Linked DNA regions of Mesorhizobium opportunistum WSM2075. The protein of the gene in region 1 binds, or shares a complex with, the protein of each later gene. Links are inferred from orthologs where the notes say so. Each region holds a gene or a part of one and is shown in the gene's direction. Other genes may lie near its edges.

Evidence for each region. Proteins that work in one complex are often made in the same cells at the same time.
Region 2: rpmE (region 1) and rplO share a complex: the UniProt entries of both Bacillus subtilis proteins name them as parts of the 50S ribosomal subunit. The link is inferred for Mesorhizobium opportunistum WSM2075 from one-to-one orthologs.

What each region holds. Positions count from the first base shown.
Region 1 is NC_015675.1:1,337,309-1,342,418, reverse strand. Bases 1,451-4,231 are described here. They hold rpmE (50S ribosomal protein L31), read left to right. Parts: upstream 1,451-2,620; coding sequence 2,621-2,842; downstream 2,843-4,231. Other genes in these bases: MESOP_RS06380 (anthrone oxygenase family protein), read left to right, coding at 3,796-4,231; MESOP_RS06385 (TetR/AcrR family transcriptional regulator), read right to left, coding at 3,044-3,685; MESOP_RS06395 (ABC transporter transmembrane domain-containing protein), read right to left, coding at 1,451-2,414. Also shown: MESOP_RS06400 (carboxypeptidase M32), read left to right, coding at 1-548; more of MESOP_RS06395, read right to left, coding at 615-1,450; more of MESOP_RS06380, read left to right, coding at 4,232-4,275; MESOP_RS33395 (glycine zipper domain-containing protein), read left to right, coding at 4,333-4,482; MESOP_RS06375 (Rdx family protein), read right to left, coding at 4,501-4,818; MESOP_RS06370 (YebC/PmpR family DNA-binding transcriptional regulator), read right to left, coding at 4,815-5,110. UniProt on the Bacillus subtilis protein: While neither of the L31 paralogs is essential, this protein does not seem to function as the main L31 protein.
Region 2 is NC_015675.1:4,734,137-4,737,010, reverse strand. It holds rplO (50S ribosomal protein L15), read left to right. Parts: upstream 1-1,137; coding sequence 1,138-1,611; downstream 1,612-2,874. Other genes in the region: secY (preprotein translocase subunit SecY), read left to right, coding at 1,806-2,874; rpmD (50S ribosomal protein L30), read left to right, coding at 918-1,115; rpsE (30S ribosomal protein S5), read left to right, coding at 330-893; rplR (50S ribosomal protein L18), read left to right, coding at 1-253. UniProt on the Bacillus subtilis protein: Binds to the 23S rRNA.

The sequences.
Region 1 (5,110 bases):
GGGCTCTGCCGGTGGTGGAAAAGCATCTCGGCGAAGCCTGGTCGCTCGACGATATCCTGCCGCATGTGCACCATGTCGAGCGCGGCCTGATCCGGGTCGACGCCGACGAGGTGACCTATCCGTTGCACGTCATCCTGCGCTACGAGCTGGAGCAGGAACTTGTCACGGGCCGGCTGGAGGTGGCTGATCTGCCCGAAGCCTGGGACGCTAGGATGCGCGACTATCTCGGCCTCTCCACCATCGACAATCCGGCCGACGGGCCGATGCAGGACGTGCATTGGCCAAGTGCCGCCTTCGGCTACTTCCCCTCCTACACGCTGGGCGCGATGATGGCGGCGCAGCAATGGGCCGCGCTGACGCGGGAGCATCCGTCAGCCGATGGCGATCTGGCGAAAGGGAATTTCGCTGATATCAACGACTGGCGCCGCAAGAAGATATGGTCGCAAGGATCGCGCTGGTCGACCCCGGAGCTGCTCGAGCGCGCCACCGGCGAAAAGCTCAATGCCGCGTATTTTGTCAACCACTTGAAGCAGCGCTACGGCGGCTGAAATCGGCCATCGCGCCATTCCGGTTTTCGGCGACCGGCGGCAACAGCCCGCCGGATCGGAAAACGCCTACTCCGCCGCGCCCCGGAAGGCGCTGGCGCCGGTCTCGAACTGCAGCTTGGCCAACCGTGCATAGATGCCGCCCTTGGCGACGAGACTATGGTGCGTGCCTTCCTCGACGATCGAGCCGCCATCCATGACCAGTATCCTGTCGGCCTTCAGCACGGTCGCCAGCCGGTGGGCGATGACGATGGTGGTGCGGCCCTGCATCAGCCGTTCGAGTGCCGTCTGCACCAGCGTCTCGCTTTCGGCGTCGAGTGCCGACGTGGCTTCGTCGAGCAGCAGGATCGGCGCGTCGCGCAGGATAGCGCGGGCGATCGCCACCCGCTGACGCTGGCCGCCGGACAGCGTCACGCCGCGCTCGCCGACCTGGCTGTCATAGCCTTTGTCGAGCTTGAGGATGAATTCGTCGGCCAGCGCGTCCTTCGCCGCCGCCTCGATCTCGGCTTTGCCGGCGCCCGGCCGGCCAAAGCCGATATTGTCGCGCGCGGTGGCCGCGAAGATGGTGACGTCCTGCGGCACGATCGCGATGCGTCCGCGCACCGAGGCGGGATCGGCCTCGCGCACGTCGACGCCGTCGATCAGCACCTTGCCGGTTTCGGGATCGTAGAAGCGCAAGATCAGCGAGAAAACCGTGCTTTTGCCTGCACCCGAAGGACCGACGATGGCCACCGTCTCGCCGGGCATGACCTGAAAGCTCAGCCCGTGGACAGCAGCGCGGTCGGGTCTGGCCGGATAGGAGAAAGAAACGTCGTCGAAGACGATCGCCCCCCTGGCGACCGCCGGCAGCGGCTTCGGATCGGCCGGCGCCTGGATCGCCGGCTTCTCGGCCAGGATCTCGGTTAGCCGTTCTGCCGCACCCGCGGCTTGCGCAAGTTCGCCCCAGACTTCCGACAGCGCGCCGAGCGCACCGGCGGCGAACACCGAATAGAGCAGGAACTGGCCGAGGGTGCCCGGCGATATCGTGCCTTCCAGCACGTCGCGCGAGCCGAACCACAGCACCGCGACGACGGAAGAGAAGATGGTGAAGATGGCGAAGAAGGTGAGGAAGGAGCGCGCGAAGATCGAGGCACGGGCCGCCTCGAAAGCAGCCTCCACGGCGCTGGAGAAATGGCCGGTGACCAGCTTTTCATTGGTGAAGGCCTGCAAGGTGCGCACCGCGCCGATCTGCTCGCTGGCATAGGCGGTCGCCTCGGCCAGCGTGTCCTGCGCCTGCCTTGACTTGCGCCGCACCGACCGCCCGAAGGCGACCAGCGGCAGCACGATGACGGGAATGGCCGCAATGACCAGGCCCGACAGCTTCGGGCTGGTGACGACCATCATTCCCACCGCGCCCAGGCCAAGGATGACGTTGCGCAGCGCGACCGAGGCGGTGGCGCCGACTGCCGACTTGACCTGCGTGGTGTCGGCGGCGAGCCGCGACACGATCTCGCCCGACTGGGCGGTGTCGAAGAAGGCAGGCGACAGCGTCGTCACATGGGCAAAGACATCGCGCCTGATATCGGCGACGACGCGCTCGCCCAGCGTGATGACGAAATAGTAGCGGCCGGCCGAAGCCGCCGCCAGTATGGCAGCCATTGCCACAAGGGCGGCGAAATATTCGGCGATGAAGATGGTGCTCGATGAGGAGAACCCATGGTCGATCATGCGCCGCACGGCCAGCGGCAGCGCCAATGTCGTTGCCGCCGCGATGGTCAGCGAGATGAGGGCACCGACAACCAGCGTGCGGTAATGCGTTATATAGGGGAACAGGCGGCTGAGCGGCTTGAGCGAGCGTCGACGCTCGTCTGCGCTGCTGGGTTGCGCCATCTCGGTGTTTCCTCTAGCCGCCTCGGTGTGTGCGCCTCAATATGCGCTCGCCGCGGCCTTGTGATTCAATTCCGGCTGATGTATAGGCACGCCGACCGTTTTAGAAGCCGTGGCTCCTCAATAGCTGCGGCTTCGAGTTTTAAAAAGGGGCGCATCGACGCAGGCCATTGGCCCGTGAGCCGCGCCGACAAGCCAGGAACCGAACCATGAAGAGCGCTATTCATCCCGACTACCACACCATCAAGGTCGTCATGACCGACGGCACCGAATACACGACCCGTTCGACCTGGGGCAAGGAAGGCGATACGATGAACCTCGATATCGACCCGACCACCCACCCGGCCTGGACCGGCGGCCAGCAGACCCTGCTCGACCGCGGTGGCCGTCTGTCGAAGTTCAAGAAGCGTTTTGAGGGTTTCGGCCTCTAGACGCACTTCGGCATTGTCGCAGATCAAAAACCCGCCCTCGAGGCGGGTTTTTTTTGTTGTCGCAAGGTAGATCGCGTCACGCTGGCGCCTCTACCTCCCCCTTGTGGGGAGGTCGGACCGAAGGTCCGGGTGGGGTCCGGCGCCGCCCCCACCCCGCTGCTTCGCAGCGACCCTCCCCACGAGGGGGCGGGTGAGAGCATCTTACTCGGCGAGCAATTCCCTCAGCGCCATGCGCTTGTAGGCATCCACCAGTCTGTCGCCCTCCTGCCGCTCGACCGAGATCGCCAGCCGCATCGCGGCTTCGCCCATCTGCCAGACAAGAAACGCCGTGGTCTCCAGCGTCTCTGGATCGGCGCCGGGACGCAATCGCTTCAGCACCGCCACAAGGAATTCAGCGTTGGCTCGGCTGTCGGCGAGTTCCAGCTGGCGCAGCGCCTTGTCGGCCTGCGTGCCCGACCAGATGTCGCGCATCACCGGCTCGGCCAGGAACAGCCGGTAATAGATATCGACCAACTCGGAGAAAGCCCGCCGCAGGCCTTCTGCATCACTGACATCCTTGAGCGCAGCTGAAATGCAGGCCTGGCTCTCGGCGGTGTAGCGCTCGGCCAGCGCCCGGATGATCGCCCGCTTGTCGGGAAAGAACTGGTAGAGCGAGCCGATCGACACGCCTGCCCGTTCCGCCACCTCGCCCATGCGCACAGCATCGCTGCCTTGTTCGGCGATCAGCGCCGAGGCGGCGGCCAGCATGCGCTCGACCCGCTCGCGGCTGCGCTGCTGGCTTGGCGCGCGCCGTGGCGGCGCAAGCTGTTCCTGCGGCGAAACAGGCGCTGCGGTGTCCTCCATGATGGCTCCGATTTCAACAACATGGCCAGGCAATGGCTTGACTCGAAAAATACGAGGGTTTATCACGTTTTGCAAATGTGAGGATTATTCATATTTCTGGAGCAACCGACATGATCGCGAAATCTCTCCCCATCTTGATCTTCTTCGCCGCAATCGGCTCGGGCGTCGTCGGCGGCGTCTTCTTCGCCTTTTCCAACTTCGTCATGCCGGCGCTCGCCCGGCTGCCCGCGGCGGACGGCATCGCCGCGATGAACTCGATCAACGTCACCGTCATCACCCCGGCTTTCATGACCGCACTTTTCGGCACCGGACTGATCTGCCTTGTGCTTATCGCCGGCGCCATCATCGGCTGGAGCCAGCCGAGCTCGTTCTGGCTTCTCGCTGGCGCGCTGATCTATCTCGTCGGCAACCCGATCGTGACCATGGTCTTCAACGTGCCGCTCAACGATGCATTGGCGGCCGTCGACCCGGCCAACAGCGAAGGCGCAATGCTGTGGTCCCGCTACCTTGATGAATGGGTGATGTGGAACCATGTCCGCGCTATCACGGCAATAGCCGCAATGGCATCCTTCTGGTTCGCCGCGCGTTGACGGCAGGAGTCATTTCCAGCGCCTGAAAAGTTCAGGACGATCGTCGGGAGACGCGTTTTGAAGGATCAATATTCGAATATGGCCTTTGGCATGGCAATCGGAGTTGGTGTCGGCGCCGCGATCGGCACCGCCTTGGACGACCTTCCGGTGGGCATTGCCATGGGCATCGCGATTGGCGCCGCCGTCGGTGCATGGCGAGGAAAGTGATGGCAGCGCCGGCGACCCTTACGCCTTCGTCTTCCGGTCGGCATGACCGAGGTCGCGATCCGGGTCGATGACGTCGCGCACCAGTTGCTTCAGTTTGGCCGCATCCGGAAAGCCGCCGTCGCGCTTGCGATCCCAGACCATCACCTCGTTGCAGGAGATGGTGAAGATGCCGCCGGTGCCGGGCACCAGCGTCACTTCGCCGAGATCCGTGCCGAAGGTGGAGAGCAGTTCCTGCGCCATCCAGCCGGCGCGCAGCAGCCATTGGCACTGCGTGCAATAGGTGATGCGGATGCCGGGCAGCCGCTTTTCGTCCACGCCGGGTTGAGCTGCGCTCATGCCGCGCTGAGCTTGGCCAGGGTCGCCTCATCGACTTCGAAGTTGGCGTAAACGCTCTGGACGTCGTCGTCATCCTCGAGCGTGGCGACCAGCTTCATCAGCGACTGTGCGCGCTCCTCGTCGACCGGAACGGTGTTCTGCGGCTTCCAGATCAGCTTGACCGATTCCGCTTCGCCGAGCGAGGCTTCCAGTGCCTTCGACACCTCGCCGAGGTTCTCGAAGGCACAATAGATCGTGTGGCCTTCCTCGTCCGACTCCACGTCGTCGGCGCCGGCTTCGATCGCCGCGTCCA
Region 2 (2,874 bases), 3.4 Mb from region 1 along the record:
CATCTATGTCCAGGTGATCGACGACGCCAAGGGCCACACCATCGCTGCCGCCTCGACGCTCGAGAAGGACCTCAAGGGTTCGCTCAAGACCGGCGCCGACACCGCCGCCGCCGCCGCGATCGGCAAGCTGATCGCCGAGCGCGCCACCAAGGCCGGCGTCAAGGAAGTCGTCTTCGACCGTGGCCCGTACATCTATCATGGCCGCGTCAAGGCGCTGGCTGAAGCTGCCCGCGAAGGCGGCTTGAGCTTCTGATCTTTCACCGTCGGCGACCCAAAGCGGCGCCGGCAATCAGCAACCCGTGCTTCCGGAAAAGAACAAGGAACAGGATATGGCACAGGAACGTAGGGATGGCGGCCGCGGCCGCGATCGTGAAGAACGCGATGACGGCATGGTGGACAAGCTGGTCCACATCAACCGCGTCGCCAAGGTCGTCAAGGGCGGCCGTCGCTTCGGCTTCGCCGCACTCGTCGTCGTCGGCGACCAGAAGGGCCGCGTCGGCTTCGGTCACGGCAAGGCACGCGAAGTGCCGGAAGCGATCCGCAAGGCAACCGAATCGGCAAAGCGCGACATGATCTTCGTGCCGCTGCGCTCGGGCCGCACGCTGCACCACGACGTCGAGGGACGCTGGGGCGCCGGTCGCGTTCTGCTGCGCGCTGCCAAGCAGGGTACCGGCATCATCGCCGGCGGCCCGATGCGCGCCGTCTTCGAGACGCTCGGCATGCATGACGTGGTCGCCAAGTCGATGGGTTCGTCGAACCCCTACAACATGGTTCGCGCCACCTTCGACGCGCTGAAGAGCCAGATGCATCCCAAGGATGTGGCTGCCGCGCGCGGCATCAAGTATTCGACCCTTCAGGCCCGCCGCGGCACCGCCGTTGCGGCTGAAGAATAGTCGATCTGACCAGGGATTTTGACCATGGCCAAGAAAGCAACCAAGACCATCACCGTTGAGCAGATCGGTTCGCCGATCCGCCGCCCGAAGGAACAGCGCGCGACGCTGGTCGGCCTCGGCCTCAACAAGATGCACAAGCAGCGCACCCTGGAAGATACGCCTTCCGTGCGCGGCATGATCGCTGCCGTTCAGCATCTCGTCCGCGTCGTGGACGAGGGCTGAGCCAAAGCGCAGGAGAACCCAGATGAAACTCAACGATCTGCGTGACAAGGACGGCGCGACGCACTCCAAGAAGCGTCTCGGCCGTGGCATCGGTTCCGGCTCGGGCAAGACCGCCGGTCGCGGCGTCAAGGGCCAGAAGGCGCGCTCCGGCGTCGCCGTCAACGGCTTCGAGGGTGGCCAGATGCCGCTCTACCGGCGCCTGCCGAAGCGTGGCTTCAACAACATCTTCGCCAAGAGCTTCAACGTCGTCTCGCTGGCCCGCATCCAGGTGGCCATCGACGCCAAGAAGCTCGATGCCAAGGCAACCGTGACGGCTGAATCGCTGGTTGCCGCCGGCGTCATTCGTCGCGTCAAGGACGGTGTGCGCATCCTTTCGGACGGCGAGATCAAGGCGAAGCTCGCCTTCGACGTCGCCGGTGCCTCCAAGGCCGCGATCGAGAAGATCGAAAAGGCCGGCGGCTCGGTCAAGCTGCCGGAAAAGGCAGCCGCGGAGTAACGGCAATTTGAAGCGCGACCGGTAAGAATGGGATCCCGTTTTTGCCCACGGTCGCGCTTTGATCTGCTCAATTAAGCGGCCGCGTCAACGCGGCCGCTTGCATGTTTAGAGCCCGGAGCTTATCTCGTGAGCTTCGGTGAAACGCACCGCCTGACCTCACGGGCCATCAAGCGTTACCAAGCGGAGAATCAGGCATGGCTTCGGCTGCTGAACAATTAGCCTCGAATCTGAATTTCTCGGCCTTCGCCAAGGCGGAGGACCTGAAGAAACGCATCTGGTTCACCATCGGCGCGCTGCTCGTCTATCGCCTCGGTACCTACATTCCGCTTCCCGGCATCAATCCCGACGCCTTCGCCCAGGCCTTCTCTTCGCAGAGCAAGGGTGTGCTCGGCATGTTCAACATGTTCGCCGGCGGCGCCGTGCAGCGCATGGCGATCTTCGCGCTCGGCATCATGCCCTACATCTCCGCCTCCATCATCATGCAGCTGATGACCTCGGTCATCCCTTCGCTGGAAGCGCTGAAGAAGGAAGGCGAGCAGGGCCGCAAGGTCATCAACCAATACACGCGCTACGGCACCGTGCTGCTCGCGCTGGTTCAGGCCTATGGCATTTCGGTCGGCCTGGAGAACGGCAACGGCATCGTCAGCGATCCCGGCATGTTCTTCCGCATCTCGACCGTCGTCACCCTGGTCGGCGGCACCATGTTCCTGATGTGGCTCGGTGAGCAGATCACCGCGCGCGGCATCGGCAACGGCATTTCGCTGATCATCTTCTCGGGCATCGTCGCCGGCCTGCCGCATGCCATCTCCGGCACGCTGGAACTCGGCCGCACCGGCGCCCTGTCGACCGGCCTGATCCTGGCGATCATCGTGCTGGCCATCGTCGTCATCGCGCTGATCGTGTTCTTCGAGCGCGCCCAGCGGCGCCTGCTGATCCAATATCCGAAGCGCCAAGTCGGCAATCGCATGTTCCAGGGCGACACCTCGCACCTGCCGCTCAAGCTGAACACGTCGGGCGTCATCCCGCCGATCTTCGCCTCGTCGCTGCTGTTGCTGCCGGCGACCATCGCCGGCTTCTCGCAGACGACCAACATGCCGGCCTGGGCCAGCACCATCCTGGCCTCGCTCGGCCACGGCCAGCCGCTCTACATGGCGTTCTACGCGGCGATGATCGTGTTCTTCGCCTTCTTCTACACAGCGATTGTCTTCAACCCGAAGGACACCGCCGACCAGCTCAAGAAGCACTCGGGCTTCATCCCAGGCT